Regions from separate parts of the Thermaerobacter sp. PB12/4term genome, predicted to be linked through region 1. Evidence: riboswitches for the same ligand, from Rfam matches in the RefSeq annotation. Region 1 holds a riboswitch; the other holds the start of a gene.
What was found. A riboswitch is a leader RNA that binds a small molecule or an ion and turns the genes downstream of it on or off. The one in region 1 is predicted to bind cyclic di-GMP.
Positions count from the first base shown of each region.

Region 2: linked by a shared signal. The riboswitch ahead of DYI95_RS04845 (flagellar biosynthesis protein FlgB) and the one ahead of DYI95_RS00705 (flagellar hook-basal body protein) in region 1 are both predicted to bind cyclic di-GMP.

Region 1 covers NZ_CP048407.1:153,476-164,392, reverse strand. The annotation lists gene DYI95_RS00735 (flagellin) at 1-786, opposite strand, end outside; gene DYI95_RS00730 (Cof-type HAD-IIB family hydrolase) at 1,000-1,872, opposite strand; gene DYI95_RS00725 (S1 RNA-binding domain-containing protein) at 2,388-3,362, opposite strand; gene fabZ (3-hydroxyacyl-ACP dehydratase FabZ) at 3,984-4,433, opposite strand; gene DYI95_RS00715 (superoxide dismutase) at 4,664-5,278, opposite strand; gene DYI95_RS00710 (flagellar hook-basal body protein) at 5,669-6,496, opposite strand; gene DYI95_RS00705 (flagellar hook-basal body protein) at 6,493-7,242, opposite strand; cyclic di-GMP riboswitch class I at 7,645-7,701, opposite strand; gene DYI95_RS00700 (rod shape-determining protein) at 7,900-8,913, opposite strand; gene spoIIID (sporulation transcriptional regulator SpoIIID) at 9,303-9,602, opposite strand; gene DYI95_RS00690 (M23 family metallopeptidase) at 10,255-10,917, opposite strand, start outside.
Region 2 covers NZ_CP048407.1:1,186,433-1,197,349, forward strand. The annotation lists gene hslU (ATP-dependent protease ATPase subunit HslU) at 5-1,447, shown strand; cyclic di-GMP riboswitch class I at 1,801-1,893, shown strand; gene DYI95_RS04845 (flagellar biosynthesis protein FlgB) at 1,992-2,555, shown strand; gene flgC (flagellar basal body rod protein FlgC) at 2,559-3,125, shown strand; gene fliE (flagellar hook-basal body complex protein FliE) at 3,206-3,583, shown strand; gene fliF (flagellar basal-body MS-ring/collar protein FliF) at 3,673-5,328, shown strand; gene fliG (flagellar motor switch protein FliG) at 5,386-6,579, shown strand; gene DYI95_RS04870 (FliH/SctL family protein) at 6,563-7,447, shown strand; gene DYI95_RS04875 (FliI/YscN family ATPase) at 7,444-8,874, shown strand; gene DYI95_RS04880 (flagellar FliJ family protein) at 8,905-9,375, shown strand; gene DYI95_RS11950 (flagellar hook-length control protein FliK) at 9,362-10,917, shown strand, end outside.

The DNA.
Region 1 (10,917 bases):
GGAGAAGGTACCCTTGGCAGTTACGGTGGTGCCCGACACGGTGACGGTACCGTTCGTCACCGCGACCGAGAATGTGATTGTGTCGTCACCGCCGGTCCAAGTCTTGCCGTCGGTTGACGTCGCTGCGACGACTCCCGTGGCGTCGACCAGTTCGTAGCCGCCGCTCGCACCCGCCCGGACGGTGTAGGTACCATCCGGAATGTCGGTAGTATTGGTGGCCCCTTCGGTTAGCGTACCGCTAACCGTCGCCTGGGCCTTGACCTGGTCACTCACCACGCCCAGGCTGAAGCCGCCCATGTTCCCGATCTTGACCGAGATGTTCTGACCGGCATTGGCTCCGATCTGGAAGGTGATGCCGTTCTGCTCGAACGACCCGTCCAGCAGCTTCTGGGTGTTGAACTCCGTCGTCCCAGCAATCCGGCCCACTTCCTGGGCCAGCTGGTCGATCTCCTTCTGGATCTGCGCCCGGTCGGCGGCCGTATTCGTATCGCTGGACGCCTGCACCGCCAGCTCGCGCATGCGCTGCAGGATGCTGTGGGTCTCGTTCAGCGCGCCCTCCGCCGTCTGGATCAGCGAGATGGCGTCCTGGGCGTTGCGCTGGGCCGTCTGCAGACCGGCGATCTGGGCCCGCATCTTCTCGGAGATGGCCAGGCCCGCCGCGTCGTCGGCCGCCCGGTTGATCCGCAGGCCCGACGACAGCCGCTCCAGCGACCTGTTGAGCAGGCTGTTCGTCTGGGTGAGGTTCCGCCACGCGTTGAGAGCGGCCACGTTGTGGTTGATCCGCATGAACAACAGCCCTCCCTCTTGCCGGGTTCTTCCCACCGGGCGGCATCGCGCGCCTGCCGCTCCGGGGGTTCTGACGGCTACCCGGAATATCGAAGGGAAGGCGACAACACGTTAGCGCCGGCCGGGTCCCAAATTCCCAGAGGGACGATGCACTGCGCCCCTTGGATTGGCCCCCGGCATGCCCCGGGCGGCAGGGCGAACGGTACCGGGGCCTCAGCGGCCCCGGCCGGCACCCCCACCCACGCCCCCGCGGACACCCCCGCCGAGCAGCTCCTCCAGCACCACCGCCACCCCGTCCTCGTCGTTGCTGGCGGTGACGCGGCGGGCGGCGGCCCGGGCGGCGGGGGAGCCGTTGGCCATGGCGACGCCAATGCCTGCGAACTGGAGCATCTCGATGTCGTTGTCCCAGTCGCCGAAGGCCACCACCCGCTCCACCGGCACCTGCAGGTGGGCGGCCAGTCGCTCCACCGCCCAGCCCTTGCACACAGGGGCGTCGGACACCTCCACGGCGTAGAGGCCCGGCTCCAGATCGGTCCCTGCCAGCACCCGCACCGCGTCGCCCCACTCGGCCGTGATCCACCTGCGGAAGGCCTCCGCACCCTCGTACCGGTCACGGACCAGCACCCGCACCGCCCCGACGCTCACCCACTCCAGCAGATCGGGCACCTCCTGGGTCAGGCGCCCCGCCTCGAAGAACCAGGAGGCCCTCGGCAGCCGGGCCCCTGGCTCGTAGAGCATGCGGTCGCCGTGGGGATGGTCCAGGTCGTGGAAGAACAGGGACACCCCCAGCTCCCGGGCCTTCAGGATGGCCTGCCGGACGAACTCGGCGGGCAAGGGCTGCTTCCAGACCGGCTCGTCGGTCAGGGGGTCGACGGCCACGGCGCCGTTGTGGACGATGCAGGGCGTCCGCAGGCCCAGCTCCTGGGCGAAGGGACGGCTGGCCACCCAGCGGCGGCCGGTGGCCAGGCAGACATGGTGACCGGCGGCCACGGCCGCCCGGACCGCGTTCTTCACCCGCGGGCGCAGCCGGCCCTGGCTGTCCAAGAGGGTGCCGTCGACGTCGAGGGCGATCAGGTAAGGGAGCAAGGGGCATCCTCCTTTGAAGATCAAACCGCTCCTATTATAGGGTTACAGGGGGGCGAGGGGCCGTGCTGAGCCGGGGTCCTCGGGGTCCTGGGCGTGCGGGGTCCCTGGCGGTTGCAGTAGCGGTTGCGGTGGCGGGGCCGTTGCGGGTCCCAGGCAACGCAGGGGGCAGGGGACCCCATTGGGCAATCCCATGGGGACCCCGCTCAGCCACCCCACACCCTGTTCCCCAACCAGCCAGCGGATCACGCACCGCAAGATGACGGGGCCCGGGCGGCGGGTGATCCGGGGCTTTGGCCTACAGCCTCCGGTCTCCCGCCTAGCCCGGGCCCCAGGTATCGCCGTGGTGGGTGGCCCGGTAGGTTGGCCGGTGGGTTACAGCGGCGGCGGGTGACGCGATGCGTTGCCCATGGATGCGCCGCCGTCCAATACACCCGCCATGCTCGCCTGCGGACCGTGCTCGCCTGCGGGCCCCGCCCGGGAAGCTCCGTGGCGAGGCCCGCCTGCCGGCCCCACGCTCAGTCCGCCGTGCCGCTCGCCAACCGGCGGCCCGTCGCCTCAATCACCTGCAGGGCCCGGTCCGTCTCTTCCAGCACCCGGGCCAGGGCGGTGGCCACCCGCTCGCTCCCGTAGGTCTCGACCAGCCGGTCCAGCTCCGTGCATGCAGCGGGCGATACCTGACCCACGTGATGGCGGAGGAGTTGGAGCAGGGCCTCCCGCGACTCCCGGTCCTCGCCGGCGACCGGAGCGGCGCTGCGCCAGCCCGTACCTGCCCGGTACCGCGCGCGGAGGCGGCCCGCATCAGGGTCCCGCCAGCTGCCGGTCGCCGGTCTGGCGGCGCCCCCGGCCGTTTCCAGGTTCCCGCTGCCGCCCGCCCGGGGCCCGTTGCCCGCAGAACCGTGGCCCGCCGAACCGTGGCCAGCGTTCCCGGCGGTGCCGGCCACGCCGGCCGGATCACTGCCCTGCCTCGCCAGGCTGCGAGGCGCTCCCGGGCCCCGCCGGCCATCGCCGCTCGTGCCACCCGGCAGCCGGTATCCGGAGCCGCCAGTAGAGCCTTGGGGATCCGTGGCGCCGGCCGCCGGACCGGGGCGGCCGGTTCGTCGGGCGTGGGGGCGGCGAGCCCAACCGGTGCCGTACCGGTACCGGGCGCCCGTCACGCCATGGCGGTGCAGCTCCAGCAGGCGGTCGGCGTAGCGGTTGGCCAGGGGTTGCTTGCCTCCCAGGCGGCGGGTGGAAAAGGCGTACTTGCCGCTGTTGGGATCAAAGTGCACCACCTCGACCTGGACCCGCTCGCCCTTGTAGAAGTAATCTTCCGCCCGTTCCACGTACCAGTCGGAGATCTCCGAGATGTGGATGAGCCCCCGGCGGCCGTCGTCGGTCACGAGGAACGCGCCGTAGTCCACGATGCCCGTGATGGTGCCGTGGACCCGGGTCCCGGGCGCCAGGGGCACAAGCCCGGCCAGGTCCCGCACCCCCTCGCCCGCTGCTGCCACCGGCCCTGCCGCCGGCCCCGCCGCCGGTACCATAGCGGCACCGGTTCCCGTCCCGGCGGGAACCGCGGCGCCGGCCGCCCGGGCCGGTTCCAGGGCAACGGGGACGCGTCCCTCCCGCTCCGGGCCGGTGCGGCCGGTTCGTCCGGCGAGGTCAGAGGGCGGAGCAGGCCCGGATGGCACCGGCGATGGCACGGACGGTGACGCGGGCGAATCCTCCTCAGGAAGCAGGGAATCCTTCATCGCATCCGGCATACGGGAAGACGCCTCCTCAAGGCCGGGGCCGGGTTCCGCCACGCCCGGCCGCAAGCTACACCACGCCATTCGTACGGTGCACCTGCATGTAGGTTATGGAATATGCACCCGCCTTATCCAAAGTGAGCAGATCGGCCAGGCTTTTCACCATGTCCATCCAGGGCCGGGCAACGGACATGCAAGGGGCAACGAGGACCGAAGTTGCCGTGCCGGTTGGGCCCGCTGGTGGTTCCAGTGCCAGGGTTCCCACCTGAGGGAAACAGATCCGGTCAAGGCCGGTGCGAGGCCGGTGCAAACGGTTCCGGGACAGGGCCCCTGGGCCAGGGATCCATCGGGGGTCGATGTTACGCCTGCAGGGTGACCGGTCGCCTACCGCAAAGCAAAACTCAACTCGGCTTCGGCGGCCAGCTCGCCGTCCACGGTGGCGCGGGCGCGGCCCTTGCCCAGGGGACCGCGCATGGCGATGATCTCCACCTCGATCTCCAGGCAGTCGCCCGGAATCACGGGCCGGCGCCAGCGCACCCGGTCGGCGCCGGCGAAGAGGGCCAGGCGGCCGCGGTTCGCAGGGACCGACAGCACCGCCGCCGCCCCCACCTGGGCCATGGCCTCCAGGATCAGAACCCCAGGCATGATGGGCCGGCCGGGGAAGTGACCCTGGAAGAAGGGTTCGTTGGCACTGACGCACTTCCGGCCCACCGCCCGGCGTCCCGGCTCGAGGGAAAGAATCCGGTCGACCAGGAGAAAGGGGTAACGGTGGGGCAACACCTCGAGGATCGCCTGGATGTCCATGCCCCCCTGGGGCTCATCCTGTTCCGCCATAGTCTGGTCCAATCCTCCGCGTTGGTGGGGCCCGAAGCTGCGGCACCGGGGTTGCCCCGGTGGCCGGTCCGGCACCAGGGTTCGCCCCTAGGATTCGCCGCCCGCCGCCGTCCCCCTTCCGAATGGAAAATAAAGGGGGGCCGGATTGCCGGCTCCCCTTTTCACCGCGGTCCTTGTCATCGTGGTCCTTGTCACCACGGGCCGGGAGGATGCGGGTGGCAATGGGTGGCTCAGCCGCGGGCCTGCTGGTAGCGGCGGGCCACCTCGTCCCAGTTGACCACGTTCCACCAGGCCGCCACGTAGTCGGGCCGCTTGTTCTGGTACTTCAGGTAGTAGGCGTGCTCCCACACGTCCAGGCCGAGGATGGGCGTGTGGCCCTTCATGTATGGGCTGTCCTGGTTGGGCAGGCTGTAGACCTGCAGGTCGCCCTTCTCGTCGACCACCAGCCAGGCCCAGCCGCTGCCGAAGTGGGTCGTGGCCGTCTTGGTGAACTGGTCCTTGAAGGCATCGAAGCTGCCAAAGGCCTTGTTGATCGCCTCGGCCAGGGCCCCCGTGGGCTGGCCGCCGCCGTTGGGGCTCATGATCTCCCAGAAGAGCGAGTGGTTGGCGTGGCCGCCGCCGTTGTTCCGGACCGCCGTGCGGATGTCCTCGGGAACCTGGTCGATCTGGCGCAGGAGCTCGTCGATGGGCTTGTCCTGCAGCTCGGGGTACTTCTCCAGGGCAGCGTTGACATTGTTGACGTAGGTGGCGTGGTGCCGGTCGTGGTGGATCCGCATGGTCTGCTCGTCGATGTGGGGCTCGAGGGCGTTGTAGTCGTACGGCAGGGGCGGCAACTGGTAAGCCACCGGCAATCCCTCCTTGAATCGGCAGGTGCGCAGCGACCGGCTCCCGGGACGAACCGGCCCCGGCGCCACCGGTTGCGGGGACAGGCTGACGGCAGCAGAGCAGGCCCGCCCCGCCAGGGCCGGCCCGGTGGCACCGGTATCCTGCCCGTTCCCAGGATCCAGTCTTTCCTGCGCTCGATTACGAGTATATACCAAGCATCGGCAGCTTTCATGCGGGCCCCGCCGGCGGGGTGGCTCGCCGGGCGCAGGGTGAGCCGCCGGAAAAGGGCCGGGGTCCGGGCGGCGCCTGCCGCCCGGACCCCGGCCGCATCAGGGGGGAGGCCCATGCGGGCCGTCGGGCTAAACCGCTAACAATCTTGGGCGCATGCACTTGAGCGCATGAGCGGTGCCTCAGGAGCGCAACCGGTTGATCAGGCCCAGCATCTCATCGCCTGTGAGCACGGCGCGGGCGTTGAGCTGGTACGCCCGCTGGGACGCCAGCAGCCGGGTCATCTCCAGGGCCAGGTCCACATTGGACTGCTCCAGCATCCCCTGCCGGATCCACCCCGCTCCGCCCTGGCCGGGCGCCATGGCCAGCACCGGGTTGCCGCCCAGGGCGTACAGGCCCTCGCCGCGGCTTTCCAGGGCATCGGGCGCCGGCGGGACGATCACCGCTAGCCGGCCGGCGGGCACCTCGCGCCCCCCGGCCAGGAGGGCCCGCACCTCTCCGTCCGGCGATACCACCCAGCCGCGGGATCCCGCCGGGAGCAGGAGGGGCTGGCCGCCGGCCGCCAGCAGCGGCCGCCCGGCGCCGTCGGTGACAAGAAGCGCTTCGCCGGCCTCCCCACCGCCGGGGACGCCGGCGGGTACGGGGCTGGCCATGAAGGTCCCGCCCCGCGTCAAAAGGACCTCGCCGGTACCGGGATCGGCCACCTGGAAGAAGCCTGGACCCTCGATGGCCAGGTCCCAGGGGGAGCCCGTGGCCTGCAAGGGCCCCTGGCTCCACAACCGGGGTGTGGCCGCCAGGCGGACGCCGTGTCCCACCTGGACGCCTCCCGCCGCGGCGGCAGGAGGCGCCACCGGCACCTGGGCCGCGGCGTAAACCAGATCGGCGAAATCCGCCCGGGCAGCCTTGAAACCCGGAGTGTTCACGTTGGCCAGATTGCCGGCGGTAAGGTCAACCTGCCGGGCCGCGGCAGCCATGCCCGCGGCGGACGACCAGAGGGCCCGCTGGATCATGTGACCCGCCCCACTTCCTGGATGGCCAGCCCCAGCGTCTGATCCTGGGCCTGGACGGCCCGCTGGGCGGCCTCGAAGGCGCGGAAGTTGGCCAGCATGGCGACCACCACCTGCACCGGGTCGACGTTGGACTGCTCCAGCACCCCCTGGCGCACGGGCGTAGCCGCCGGGACGGCGGGGCCGGACTCGGGCGTGGCCTGCCACAGGTTGTCACCCACCCGCCGCAGGCCGGCGGGGTTGGCGAAGGTGACCCGGGCGATGGTACCCAGGACCGCGTCCCCCCCCACCACCTGGCCGTCGGGCCGGACGGTGAACTGGGCGCTGCCCACCAGCAGCGGCTGGCCCGTGGTGTCTAGGACGGGCGAGCCGTCGGGAGCCTGGAGGTACCCCTCGGGTCCCACGGTGAAGTTGCCGGCCCGGGTGTAGGCCGGGCCGCCGGGGCCCATCACCACGAAGAAGCCGTCCCCCTCCAGGGCCAGGTCCTGCGGTCGCCCGGTGGTGACCCAGGGTCCGGGCCGCATGTCGGCGCCCGGTTCGGCCACCACCGTACCGGTGCCCAGGGGCCCCACCACCGGGGCTCCCGTCCCGTCGAGCCGCGACAGCAGGAGTTCGGGAAACGCCTCGGTCACGTTGCGGCTCGCTTTGTACCCGGGCGTGTTGACGTTGGCCAGGTCGCCCGCCAGCCGCTCCTGCTGGAGCACCCGGGCCAGCATGCCGCTGGCCGCGGTGTAGAGACCTCGCAGCACCGGATCACCCCTTCCGCCACGCCAGACCCCGAGATCGCCCCGCCCCGCCGGTAGGCCGTCCTGCGGCATGCAACCGGCCACAATCGCGGCATGCAGCCGGCCGCGAAAAACGAAACCCCCGGGCGGCAACCGGGGGTGGAAAATCCTCTCACCGCGCCGGGTTCGGCGGGCGAACCCGGCGGCAGATCCCGTCCACCCGTTCGGCAGCCCGGCCGTCATGGCCGGCAGGAGGAGGGGCCGGAACACCTCGCTGCAGGAGCCGGCCCAGCTGCTCTCCGGAACCGGAGCCCGGCCAGGGCTGGCACCCCCTTACCGGTCCGGTGCCAGGTTCCCTGTCCCGGGAACCTGACCCGACTCCCGCATCCCGGTGCGCGCCGGGCGAGGCGTCCCTCCGTCCCGCCGTGCGGTAGACCCGTGGCTTTGCGCCCCCGCCTTTCGGCGGGTTTGCCTTTATCGCGGCGTGGTCACGTGCCGTGTCACGGTCGTGTTGAAGCCTGTGGTGCCTCGGCCGTACTTTCGCCGAGGTGCATCGCCTGATGCGCGGGACCACGTCTTAGAACGTACGGCCTCAGGAGGCTTTACATGCCCATTCGACACCTGGAGGGGAATTCCTTCCCGGTTCAGGCGGCCGGCGTGCCTTTTAGGGACCGGCGGCCGTCAGCCGGCGATGAGCACGCCGTCCAGGCGGTCCAGCATGCTGAGGGCGACGCCGGTACCCAGCGCCACGGTCAGCAGCGGCTGTTCCGGCTTCACCACGGGCAGGCCCGTGGCCCGGGCGATGCGCCGGTCCAGGTCACGCAGCAGGGAGCCGCCTCCCGTCAGCACCAGGCCGCGGTGCAGGATGTCGGCCGCCAGCTCGGGAGGAACCCGCTCCAGGGTGCTGCGCAGGGCCGTGATGAGGGCCGAGACGGGTTCGTCCAGGGCCTGTTGTATTTCGGCAGCCGTCAGGTGCAGGGTGCGGGGTAGCCCGGTCACCAGGTCGCGGCCGCGAACCTCAAACCGCTTCCCCTCCCCCTCCGGCGGCTCGGCGCGGCCGATGGCGATCTTGGCCTGCTCGGCGGTCCGCTCCCCGATCAGCACGTTGTACCGGCGCTTGACATGGCGCACGATGGCCTCGTCGAAGGTGTCGCCGCCCACGCGGGCCGAACCGGCCACCACCACCCCGCCCAGGGACAGGACCGCAATGTCCGTCGTGCCGCCGCCCACGTCGACCACCATGTGGCCGCCGGGCTCGTGGATGTTGAGGCCGGCCCCCAGGGCGGCGGCGACCGGTTCTTCCAGGAGGTAGACCTTGCGGGCCCCCGCCTCGTAGCCGGCCTCGATGACCGCCCGCCGCTCCACGGTGGTCACCCCCGAGGGAACGCAGACCACCATCCGCGGCCGCACCCCCAGGCGTCGGGGCATGGCCCGCTGGAGCAGCATCTTGAGCAGGGTGGCGGTGGCGGTGAAGTCGGCGATCACCCCGCCCCGCAGGGGCCGGGCGGCCACGATGTGGCCCGGGGTGCGGCCCAGCATGCGGTGGGCCTCCGACCCCACGGCCAGCACCCGCCCGGTTTCCCGATCGATGGCGACGACGGAAGGCTCGTTGAGCACGATGCCCCGGCCTTCGACGAAGACCAGGGTGTTGACCGTTCCCAGGTCGACCCCCAGGTCCCGGACGAACCCGACCATAGCCTGTCCCCCTCCTGACCGCCCGGCAGCCGCCTGGGCGACGGCGGGGAACCGGCGGGGTGTCCCGGTGCCGGCGGCCGCGCCGGGGCCTCAGGGCTGGCAGGAATCCGTCTGACTGCGGTTGCTGTGGCGGATTTCTTTGCCATAAGGCCGGGTTCCTCTTGACCGCCAGACTCCTGGCCGGGCCGGCCGGCGGAGGGAAAAGCCGGGGTTGTCCGTCCCGTGGCGGGCATGGGGGGCGGCGGAGGCCGCGGCCGGACGGGCCCTGAAGGGGGCGGGAAGGAAGGTGGCCGGGCTGCGGACCGGGATCAGCCGGGTGGAACCCGGCGGGCCGCCGCCACGGCCGCGTTCGTCCGGGGGCCAGGGCCGGTGCGGGCAGGGACGGCGCGTCAAGCCCCGACGGGGGGCTCCGAAGGGGCTTGCCTGGTTTCCTGGCCCCGCTGTTCCTGCAGGTACTTGAGGCGGGTGGCCTCGCCGCCCCGCAGGTGGCGCTCCGCTTTGTTGGTCTCCAGGACCTGGTGGACCTTGGCCGCCAGCTGGCTGTCGATCTTGGGCAGGCGCTCGGTGACGTCCTTGTGGACGGTGCTCTTGGAGACACCGAACACCTTGGCTGCCTCGCGCACGGTGGAACGGGTGCGGGCGATGTACGTGCTCACCTCCACCACGCGCTTCCAGATGTAGTCCTTCACCGACCTGCCCCCTTCGCCCTGGTCTGGTACCATCTATATGAGGGCGTTAGGCAAACATACCTTGGCCGCAGGCCGCCGGACGGCCGCGGACGGGCGGACAGGCCCGCTCGGGCCGCCGGGGCAGCCGCCGGGTGGGGCCACGGATGGGAGGACAGGCCCGGTCGGGCAGCCCGGGGGTCGCTACCGGGTGGGGTCCCAGATGGGAGGGCAGGTCCGGTCGGCCCACCCCGGGGGGCGCCACGGGTGGGGCCGCGGATGGGCGGACAGGCCCGCTCGGGCCAGCCGGGGGTCGCCACGGCGTGGGCCCGGCGGTGCGGGCCAGCGCAGGCCAGGCGGGCGGACGCAAGCCGGCGGGGGTTTGCCAGGCCTGAGCTGGGACGGGTCGACCCGATCGCCTTGCCGGTGCCGAAACCGGCTGGACGGGATGACCGCCCGGCACGCCCCGGCCGGCCCGGCGGGCCGCTGGGCCGCCGGGCCGGCCGGGGCGCCGGGGCGCCACACCCCGGCAAAGGCCGCGGCCCCGCTCCCCGAGGGGGCTCGGGGGAGCGGGGCCGCCGTTCGTACGGGGATGCGGGTTCCCCGGTGGCCGGCGCCGGGCCGGAGCCGGTTCTTCCGGGCCGGTTCTTCCGGCGGGGTCCGGCGCCGGGGGATCCTAGCCGATCAGGGTCTGCGGGTCGACGGCCTCGTCGCCACGCCAGATCTCGAAGTGGACGTGGGTGCCGGCGGCCGCCTCGATCCGGGCCGACTGGCCCGCCTTGCCGATGGCCTGGCCGCGCCGCACCTGCTGGCCGGCTTCCACCGTCGCCTCGGCCAGGCTGGCGTAGACCGTGCGGTAGCCACCATCGTGCTCGATGGTCACCGTCAGGCCGCGGTCGGGGTCGCGGTTGACCGCGACCACCCGCCCGTCGGCGGCGGCCACCACCTGGGCTCCTTCCTCGACCGCCAGGTCGACGCCGGGGTGCCAGCGCCAGTCACCCATGGTCTCGGAGTACTGCCAGCCGAAGCCCATGGCCGTCTTGCCGCTGGCGACGGGCCAGATGAAGGCCGGGGTCGTCTCGCCGGTGACTTCCCGGGTGGGCACGTTGTCCCGGGGTTGCGCCGGTGTCCCCGCCTCCGTGCCGGCCCCGGCCTGGCCGGTCATGGGTTCCGGGGTGGCCGTGCTGGGTGCTACGCCCTGGTCGGCACCCGTCTCCAAGGGGGTCTGCTCATCCAGGGAAGCGGTCTCGGGCCCGCTCAACCCCGGCCAGCCCTGGAAGTACAGATAAGACCCGATGAAGACGGCCACCAGCACGGCGAAACCCACCAGCGACCGCAG
Region 2 (10,917 bases), 1.0 Mb from region 1:
GACCGTGGAACGGGGAGCCGTCCAGGGCGCTGCGTGGGAACCCGACCGGCTGACCCCCCGCCAGATCGTGGCGGAGCTGGACCGGTACATCGTCGGCCAGGCGGAGGCCAAGCGGGCGGTGGCCATTGCCCTGCGCAACCGCTGGCGGCGGCAGCAGCTGCCGCCGCACCTGCGGGACGAGGTGGCGCCGAAGAACATCCTGATGATCGGCCCCACCGGGGTGGGCAAGACGGAGATCGCCCGGCGGCTGGCCCGGCTGACGGGAGCTCCCTTCATCAAGGTCGAGGCGACCAAGTTCACCGAAGTGGGCTATGTGGGCCGCGACGTGGAGTCCATCATCCGGGACCTCTTGGAGACGGCCATCCGCATGGTCAAGGCGGAGCGGGTGGCCGCCGTCGAGGACCGGGCCCGGGCGGCGGCCGACGACCGCCTGCTGGACGTGCTGGTTCCGCCGCCCCGGCGGCGCCCCCAGCGCGCCGGGTCGCCCTGGGAGATGCTGCTGGGGTCCCTGGGGGCCGGGATGCCGGGTCCGGCCGAGCCCGCCCGGCCCGAGGAAGAGGAGGACTGGCGCCGGCGCCGCCAGGAGGCGGCTGCGCGGCTGCGCAGCGGGCAACTGGAGGACCAGGTGGTCGAAATCGAGGTGGAAGACCAGGCGCCGCCCATGGTCGACATCCTGGGCGGGCCGGGTCTGGAAGAAGTCACCCTGAACGTGCAGGACCTGCTCAAGGACTGGCTGCCCCGGCGCAAGCGCCGGCGCCGCCTGCCGGTGCGGGAGGCCCGGGAGGTGCTGGCCCAGGAAGAGGCCCAGAAGCTGATCGACATGGACCAGGTGGTGGCCGAGGCCATCCGGCGCACGGAGCAGGCGGGCATCGTCTTCATCGACGAGATCGACAAGATCGCCGGCCGGGAGCGGGGCCACGGGCCCGACGTCTCCCGGGAAGGGGTGCAGCGGGACATCCTGCCCATCGTCGAGGGCTCCACGGTGATGACCCGGCACGGCCCGGTGCGCACGGACCACATCCTGTTCATCGCGGCGGGAGCCTTCCACATCGCCAGGCCCTCGGACCTGATCCCCGAGCTGCAGGGCCGGTTCCCCATCCGGGTGGAGCTCCAGCCCCTCACCCGGGACGATTTCAAGCGCATCCTGACCGAGCCGGACAATGCCCTGCTGCGCCAGTACCAGGCCCTGCTGGCCACCGACGGGGTGGAGCTGGAGTTCACCCCGGACGCGGTGGAGGCCCTGGCGGACATGGCGGCCCGGGCCAACCAGCAGGCGGAGAATATCGGTGCCCGGCGCCTGCACACCCTGCTGGAACGGCTGCTGGAGCCGGTGGCCTTCGACGCCCCGGACGCCCTCCAGGGCAAGGTGGTGGTGGATGCTGCGTTCGTCCGCCAGCGGCTGGAGGGAGTCCTCCAGGATCAGGATCTGAGCCGGTACATCCTCTGATGGGGCCTGCCCCCTGGTGGTGGCGCCGGGGGTCCCGGGGCCGGCCGGGGAGCCGGCCGGCGAGCTCCAGGCGGTCTGCGCGGGCGAAATCCTGACCGCCCACCGCCTGGGGGCGAGCGAAGGAGCCAGGGCAAGCGATGCCTGGCTGGCAAAACCCACCCTGTCGCAAGAGGGACCCAAAACCAGGACCCGGGTCCCAAATTTTTTGTCGCCGATAGAAGGAATGACCAGTTCCGGTGCAGAATCATGTCGACCAGTGCCGGCTGGAAAGCCGCTACAACTGGATAAGCTTCGGGGGTGAGCCGCGGTTTCTGTCCCGGTTGAAACGGCCAGAGCCCGGCCACCCCCCGCGGCAGCGACAAAGGCACCCCTGTCGAAAGGCAGGCTCGCAAAGTCACGGGTCTACGGCCCCGCTGGGGCGGGGCTATGACGGCCGGACTGCCGAACGCCGCACGGTTGAGTTTGCTCAACCCTGGCGTCCGCCCGTGGTGCCCCTGCGCGCCGCGGGCGCCTTTCTTTTCCAGCGGCGGGAGGGGGTGGACCCGTGTGGGGGCGCATCAACGATGAACTGGCTGCCGGGCTGGAGGTTCTGGCCCTCCGCCAGCGGCTGCTGGCCCAGAACGTAGCCAACGCCGAGACGCCCGGCTACAAGCGGTATGACCTGGACTTCGCCCGGGCCCTGGAGGCGGCGCTGACCGGCCGCGGGCCGGCGGGAGGCCAGGCCGCGGGGTGGGCAGCCGGGGCCGGTGAGGCCGGTGGGGCCGGCGGGGTAGAGCCGGCCGGGGCCGCCGCACCGGTCACCGGGGCCGGGGGGATGGGGGCCGCCGGCGCGGGCGGGGTGGCGGCCGGGCCCGCCGTGCCCGGTGGCCCGCTGCCCCTGGCCGTCACCCACCCGGGCCACCTGCCGGGCCGGTGGGCGTCGGGGGATCCGGCGGCGGCGGTGTACCGGGAGACCGGTTCCTCCCTGCGCAACGACGGCAACAACGTCGACCTGGACGTGGAGATGGCGCGGATGGCCGAAAACGGCGTTCACTACCAGGCCCTGGTGCGGCAACTGTCCGATCGCATCGCCCTGCTGCGCACGGTCATCGCCGAGGGGAGGCGGTAAGCGGTGCCGGGCGGGATGTTCAGCACCTTCGACATCGCGGCCAGCGGCATGACGGCCCAGCGGCTGCGCCTCGACCTGATCGCCAGCAACCTGGCCAACGTGGACTCCACCCGCACCCCCCAGGGCGGGCCCTACCGCCGGCTGGTGCCGGTCTTCCAGGAGCGGGCGACGCCCTTCGCCCGGATCCTCCGGGAACGGGGTGCGGTGCCGGGGCCGGTTCCGCAGGCGGGTGCCGCGGCCGGCTGGGCACGTCCCGCCGTGGCCGGCGTAGCGGGCGGGCCGGTGCCGGCCGTAGCCGGTCGGGGAGTGGCGGGTCCGGGCGGGACCGGAGCCGCCCCCGGCGGGGTCCAGGTGGCGGCAGTGGTCGCCGATCCCTCGCCGCCCCGGCTGGTGTACGACCCGGCCCATCCCGATGCGGGCCCGGATGGTTACGTGGCGTACCCCAACGTGGACCCCCTGGCGGAGATGGTCAACCTGCTGGCGGCCACCCGGGCCTACGAGGCCAATGTGGCGGTCTTCGCCGCGGCCCGCACCCTGGCCCTGCGGGCCCTGGACATTGGCCGCGGCTGAACGGCCTTGCGGCTACCGGACGCCCCTGGGGCCGCCAGGGTCCCGGCAACTCCGCGGCTTCGACGGAGGAGGTTTGAGCCATGAACCCATGGGGAGTCCAGCCCTCCGGCAACGCCGCCTGGCCCGGCCCATCCACGGCTACCGGCCTGGGCGGGACCGCCGGCTCGTCCGGAAGGGCGGCGGTTGCCGCCGCGGGCGACGGTACGGCGGCCGGTTCCACCGGGCCGGGTGGCGTGGGAGCCAGCTTTCTGCAGGAGCTGGCCCGAGCCCTCCAGCAGCTGGAGGGAGCGGCCGGCGAGGCCGACGCCATGGCCCGGCGCCTGGTGACGGGCCAGGTCCAGGACCTGTCCCAGGTCATGGTGGCCAGCGAGAAAGCCCGGCTGGCCATCGAACTGGCGGTGCAGCTGCGCAACAAGGCGCTCGAGGCCTACCAGGAGATCATGCGCATGCCCGTGTGACGGGCACGGCCCTGCGGCGGCAGGCGGGATGAGCGGAACGGGGCCGGAAGGCAGGGTCGCGGTCGGTCGAGGAGGCGGCGGAATCCTTCATGCCCCTGGCACAGGTGCGGCAGATTCCCCAGCAATTCATGGCCTGGTTCCGGCAGCTTAGGCCGGCAGCCCGGTGGGTGGTGGTCTCGGCGGCGGCTCTGGCCCTGGCCGGCCTGGTGGCGCTGGCCCTGGCAGGGCGCAGCGGGCCCCAGTGGGCCCCCCTCTTCACTCAGCTGGACCCCACCGACGCCGCGGCCATCGCCGGCCAGCTTGAGGAGCAAGGCATCCCCTTCCAGCTGGCCCAGGGCGGCCAGGCCATTCTGGTGCCGGCGGAACAGGTCGACCGGCTGCGCCTGGACCTGGCCGCCCAGGGACTGCCGCGCCAGGGGACGGTGGGCCTGGAGCTTCTGGAGAACATGCCGATGGGCGCCACGGAGTTCGAGCGGCAGGTGCAGTACTTGCGGGGGCTCCAGGGCGAGCTGGCCCGCACCATCGGCCGGCTGGAGGGGGTGGAGGCGGCGCGGGTGCATGTGGTGCTGCCCGAGCGCAGCCCCTTCGTCAGCCAGCAGCGGCCTGCCACCGCGGCGGTGCTGGTCCAGCTGAAACCAGGGGCAGAGCTCGAGCCGGAGCAGGTGCGGTCCATCATGCACCTGGTCGCCTCGGCGGTGGAAGGCCTGAAGCCCGAAGACGTGACGGTGGTGGATACCACCGGCCGCCTGCTCTCGGCCGGGGTCGAGCCGGCCCAGGAAGGGAGCGCCGTGGTGCCGGGTGACCGCTTCGAGGTGGAACGCCGCTTCGAGGCGGAGCTGCAGCGCAGCCTCCAGACCCTGCTGGAACAGGTCCTGGGTCCGGGCAACGTCATCGCCCGGGTCAATGCCGAGCTCAACTTCGACCAGCAGGTGGTGGAACGTCACCTCTTCGAGCCCCCGGCCGACGGCGGCCAGGGCATCCTGCGGTCCATCCAGGAGCTGCAGGAAACCTTCACCGGCCGGCCCGCACCGGGCGGGGTGCCGGGGGACAGCAACATCCCCACCTACCCCCAGGTGGGCGGCGGCACCGGCGACTACCAGCGCAGCGAGCGGACGGCCAACTACGAGGTCAACCAGGTGGTCGACCGGGTGCAGGTGGCCCCGGGCGCGGTAAGGCGCCTGTCGGTGGCCGTGGTGGTCAATGGCGATCTCACCCCCGAGCGGCGGCAGGCCCTCCAGCAGGCGGTGGCCGCGGCCATCGGCAGCGACCCCCAGCGCCAGGACCAGGTCGAGGTGGTGGCCATGCCCTTCGACACCACGGTGGCCGACCGCCTGCAGCAGTCCCTGGAGGAGGAGCGGCAGGCCCGGGAAGCGACCCGGCGGATGGCCCTGCTGGCCGGCGCGGCCGGGCTGGCGCTGCTGGCCCTGGTCCTCCTGGTGGTCGCCTGGCGGCGCCGGCGGCTGGCCCGCCGGCTCCTGGAAGCACAAGCCGCCGGTCACGGGTTGCCAGCCGCGCCGGGGAGCACCGCCGGCACGGTGGCGGCCGGTCCGGCCGGGCGGGGCACCGCGGCCGTACCCGGCCCCGGCGGGCCCGTTCCGGGACCGGCCGGGGCCGCGGCGACGGGTGCCAACGGCAGGGCGGCGGAGGCCACGGTCCTCGAGCAGGTCAGCGAGCTGGTGAAGAACCAGCCGGAGCACGTGGCCCAGGTGATCCGCAGCTGGCTGGCCGAGCGGTCCGCCAACTGACGGCGGCGGCAGCCGGGACGGCCAGACCCGGCGCGGGCGGGGAAGGAGGCGATGGCCATGGCGACAAGGCAGGTTGCGGTGGCAACGGCCGGCACGGCGGCGGCCGGGGGTACCCCCCGGGGTGGAATCAGGGCCCCGGCAGCGCCGGTCGCCGGGGAGGTGGCCGAGGGTCTGGAGGGCGGGATCGCGGCGGAGCCGGGGGCCGGTGCGGCGGCCGCCGGTGCCCGGCCTGCCCTCCGGGAGGCGGCCCGCGACCTGTCGCCGCGGCGCAAGGCCGCCATCCTGATGATCTCCCTGGGACCGGAGCTGGCCGCCCGGGTCTTCCGCTACCTGCGGGAGGAGGAGATCGAACAGCTCACCCTGGAGATCGCCAACACCGACCGGGTCGCTCCCGAACAGCGGCTGGCGGTGCTGGAGGAGTGCCGGGATCTGGCCCTGGCCCACGCCTACATCGCCCAGGGCGGCATCGACTATGCCAGGGAGCTGCTGGTGCAGGCCTTGGGCCACCAGCGGGCGGCGGAGGTGATCAACCGCCTCACCTCGACCCTGCAGGTCCGGCCCTTCGAGTTCGTGCGCCGGGCCGACCCGCTGCAGATCCTGAACTTCATCCAGCAGGAGCACCCCCAGACCATCGCCCTGATCCTCGCCTACCTCCATCCGGAGCAGGCCGCCGTCGTCCTCAGCGGCCTGCCGCCCGAGCGCCGGGCCGACGTGGCCCGCCGCCTGGCCCTGATGGAGCGCACCTCGCCCGAACTGATCCGCGAGGTGGAGCGGGTCCTGGAACGCAAGCTGTCGTCGGTCCTGGGCGAGGAGGGCACCGTCGCGGGCGGGCTGCAGGCTGTGGTCCAGGTGCTGAACAACGTGGACCGCGGCACCGAGCGCAGCATCATGGAGGTCCTGGAGGTCACCGATCCCGAGCTGGCCGAGGAGATCAAGAAGCGGATGTTCGTCTTCGAGGACATCGTGCTGCTGGACGACCGGTCCCTCCAGCGGGTGCTCCGGGAGGTCGACCTCAACGAGGATTTGCCCCTGGCCCTCAAGGCCGTCAGCGAGGACGTCAAGCAGAAGATCTTCCGCAACCTGTCCCAGCGGGCCGTGGAGATCCTCCAGGAAAACCTGTCGTACCTCGGGCCCGTGCGCCTCCGCGACGTGGAAGAGGCCCAGCAGAAGATCGTCAACATCATCCGCCGCCTGGAGGAAGAGGGCGAGATCGTCATCGCACGGGGTGGCCAGGATGAAGTGGTCGTCTAGGGTGGGAGACGCCCGGCGGCCGGTTCCCGCCCGCTGGCCGGTGCTGGGGCCCCTGCCCGGCCCCGGCACGGCGGCCCCCGGGCTCCGGCCGGTGAACTGGCAGCCCGTGGGCCCGGCGGGCGGGACGGTGGCCCCCGCCGCTGCGGGCGAGGCCGCTGCCCCAGCGGAGGCCGCACCGGCTGCCGGACCGTTGCCGGCAGCTGCCCAGGCGGCGGCCGGCCGGCGGGCCCGCCGCTGGCTCCGGAGGGCCAGGCGGGCGGCGGCCGCCCACCTGGAGAAGGCCCGGCGGGAGGCTGACGCCCTGTGCCGTCAGGCGCGGGAGGAGGGCTTCCGCCGGGGCGAGCAGGAAGGCCGGGCGCGGTGGGAGACGGCCTGCCGGCAACTGGAGGAACAGGCAGCCCGCCAGCGGGAGGAACTGGCCGCCGCCTACCGGCAGCTGGTGGAGGCTTCCGCAGGGCCCGTGCTGGAGCTGGTCCTGGTCCTGGCCCGCCGGGTGGCGGGCGAGGCCCTGGCGGTCGATGCCGCCGCCCTGCGCCGCCAGATCGAGGCGGCCCTGGCCCGGCTGGGGAGCGAGGGGGCCCGGGTGCTGGTGCATCCCGAGAGCCTGGCCCGGCTGGAGGAGGCGTCGCCCCTGCCCGCTGGCGTGGAGCTGGTGGCCGACCTGACCCTGGCGCCCGGCGACTACCGGGTGGACACACCCCGGGGGCTCATCGACGGCCGGGTGGAGGCCCAGATGCAGCGCCTCGGTCGGGCCCTCCGGGAGGCCCGGCCCGGGGGCGGGGCGGGCTCCGGGTCGGATGTCACCGCCGGCGAGGAGGCCGCCGGGGTCCGGACCGATGCCGCCCCGGAGGGGAGGGAAGGAGCATGACGGTGCCGGCCGCCCCGACCCGGCCCGGTCCCCCGGGCCGGGTCGGAGCTGGGGCTACATCGGGTCCTGGCCTTCAAGGCGCGCAGGGGACCGGTGGGCTCCTGGACTGGGACCGGCTGAAGGCGGCCGTGCAGGCGGCCGAACCTCGCCCCTGCCAGGGCTGGGTGGAACAGGTGGTCGGCCTGGCGGTCGAGGCCCGGGGCCCCGTGAGCTCCCTGGGGGAGCTTTGCTGGATCGACCGGCCGGGACGGCCGCCGGTGCCGGCCGAAGTGGTGGGGTTTCGCGGCGCCCGCACCCTGCTGATGCCCCTGGGTGATGCCCGGGCCATCCGGCCGGGCAGCCGGGTGGAGGCCACGGGCCAGGGGTTCCGGGTGGCCGTGGGCGAGGGCCTGCTGGGCCGGGTGCTGGACGGGCTCGGCCGGCCCCTGGACGGCGGGGGTCCGGTGGCGGCGGAAGCCTGGTACCCGGCGGAAGCCGACCCCCCGCCGCCCCTGGCCCGCCGGCCCATCCGGGAGCCCTTGCCCGTGGGGGTTCGCGCCATCGACGCCCTGCTGACCTGCGGCCGGGGCCAGCGGGTGGGCATCTTCGCCGGCAGCGGCGTGGGCAAGAGCACCCTCCTGGCCATGATGACCCGGCACACGGCGGCGGACGTGGTGGTGGTGGCCCTGATCGGCGAGCGGAACCGGGAGGTGCGGGACTTCGTCGACCACCATCTGGCCGGTAGCCGCCGGCGCACGGTGGTGGTGGCGGCCACCGCCGACCGGCCGGCCCTGGTGCGCATCAAGGCGGCCCAGGTGGCCACGGCCATTGCCGAGTTCTTCCGCGACCGGGGCCGCCACGTGCTGCTGGTGATGGATTCGGTGACCCGCTACGCCATGGCCCTGCGGGAGGTGGGCCTGGCCGTGGGCGAGCCGCCGGCCACCCGCGGCTACCCGCCGTCGGTCTTCGCCGCCCTGCCGCGGCTGCTGGAGCGGGCGGGGACCGGGGACCGCGGCAGCATCACCGGCTTCTACACGGTGCTGGTGGACGGGGACGACTTCAACGAGCCCGTCGCCGACGCGGTGCGGGGAACGCTGGACGGCCACATCGTCCTTTCCCGCCAGCTGGCCGAGGAGGGCCAGTTCCCCGCGGTGGACGTGCTGGCCAGCGTCAGCCGCCTGATGCCGGAGCTGGTCGATGCGGCCCACTGGGCGGCGGCCCAGCGGCTGCGGCGGTGGCTGGGCGCCTACCGGGAGGCCCGCGACCTGGTGGAGATCGGCGCCTACCAGCGGGGCACCAACCCCGATGTCGACCGGGCCCTGGAGCGCATGCCGGCCATCCGGGCCTTTCTCTCCCAGGGGCGCGACGAGGCGGCTTCCTTTTCCGAGGCGGTGGCCCGGCTCCAGGAGGTGGCCGGCGGGGACGCCGCCGGCGAGCAGCGTGCCTGAGGATCCAGGAGCAGCAGCAGGGGTGGGGGGATGGCCATGGCAAGCGGGGAGCCGTTCCGCTTGCAACGGGTATGGGATGTACGCCGCCTGGAGGCCCTGGCCCGGCTGGGGGAGTGGGGTCGCTGGCAGGCCCGGGCCCGGCAGGCGCAAGAGGAAGCGACCCTGCTGGAAGCCCAGCGGCGGCAGGCGGCGGGCGAGCTGGCGGCCGTGGGACCGGCCCGGCCGGCCTTGGAGATGGTGGCCCGCTGGCGGGAGCTGGAGCAGCTGGGACGGCGCTGCCAGGCGGCGGCCGGGCGGGCCCAGGTCCTGCGGCGGGAAGCCGAAACCCGCCAGCAGGCGGCCGTCGCGGCCCGGCGGGAGGAACAGGCCTACGAGCGACTCCACGACCGGCACCAGCGGCGGCAGCGCCAGGAGGCGGCGAGGCGGGAGCAAGCCCATCTGGACGAGGTGGCGGGCCGCCGGCCGGCGAGGGAGGAGGTGACGGGCCATGACCCGTGGTGATGGGCCGGTGGCGGTGCCGGTGCGATGGGGGTCTGCCGCCGCAGGTGCCGCGGGAACGGGGGCGGCGGTCCCGGGTGGCATTCGTACCGCCGGGGGCCCCCAGGGGCAGGCGGCGGGCCGGCGGCCGGGAGAGGTATTCGCCGAGCTGCTGGACCAGGCCCGGGCCGGGCGGGGCAGTTCCCCTGGTCCGGCGGGCGGTACGGCTCCCGCCGGCTCCGGCAGTGCGGGATCTGGAGAGGACAGCGGCCGTGACACCCGCCGTGCCGCCGGCGGAGAGGTCATGGGGCTGGTCGTGCCTGCCCTGTTTCCCCTGAGTCCCATGCCGGCCCCCGGCGACCAGGTTGGGGCCGGCCTCGAATCCCGTGCCCGGGGTCACGGGACCGAGGCGGTTGCGGTGGAAGGGTGGTTCGGCACCCGTGAAGCTGCCGGGCCGCGGCCGGCAGGGCTACCGGCGCGGGGGGGTGCAGCGGGCGGATTCGAACCCCGGGAGGCTGCCGCCAGGTCCGGTACGGCGCCGGAGGCCGGGACGGAAAGCGAAGGCAGCGGCCGGCTGGGGGTCGCGAAGGCGCAGGACAGCGGTCCTGGCGCCGGGCACAACGGCGCCCCCGGTGGGGCACCGGGGGCGGGAGGGGCCGAAGGAGCGGGGCGTGACGCCCCGGCGACAGGGGGACCGGATCCCACTGCCGCCGGCGGGACGGCGGCAGGCCGGAGCCCGTCTCCTGCCCCCGAGGCCGGCAGCGCCTCCCAGGGCAAGGCCGGCCCGGCGGAATCCGCAGGGCCCTCGACCGGCCGCGCCCAGCCCGTCGCGGGGACCACCGGGGCGGCCGCCACCGCCGCTTCCGGCTCCGGCACGACCTCGGGCCCCACCGCCCCGGCTGCCGGCCCGGTGTCGGGAACCGGGGCGATGGTTGGGGCAGGGGCGTTCCTTGAGCCGCCGGGAAGCGGAACGCCGGTTTCGGCGGCGGGTGGCCCGGACGCGGCCACGGGTCCGGGTGCTGCCGCCGGCGGAGCCGCCGGACCCGGCGGCGTCCCGGGTAGCGGCCGGCCGGAGACGCCGGCGCCGGCCCCGGCCTTGTTGCCCGGACAACCCGGTGGCGGGCTCCTGGCCGGAGGCGGCGAACCGGCGGCAGGGGATGGCAAGGCCGGGACCACCTCGCCGGCGATGACGGGTGCGATGGCTGCCGCGGCCGGCGGGGCACCGGTCCCCGCCGCCGCGGGGCCGGGGGCCGGGGCGGAAGCTTACGGCGCAGGGTGGCCTGGGCCGGCCTCCGGCCAAGCGGCGGCCGTAGCCGGCATGGCGAGCCTGCCTGCGGGACAGGGTGGGCCGCTGCTGCCGGGGACAGCCGGGGTCGTGGTGCCGGCGTCCCAGGGGACCGGCATCCCCGAGGGCACGGCCGCGGCGGGAGCGGCCGGCCCGGGCCGGCCGCTCCCGCCGCCGGGGAGGGGTGAAGGGGAGCCCCTGGCGCCTGCGGCTGCGGCGGCCAGGGGGATGGCATCGCCGGCGGCGGCCGCGCTGCCGGGAGCGGCCGGTGGCGGCCCCGT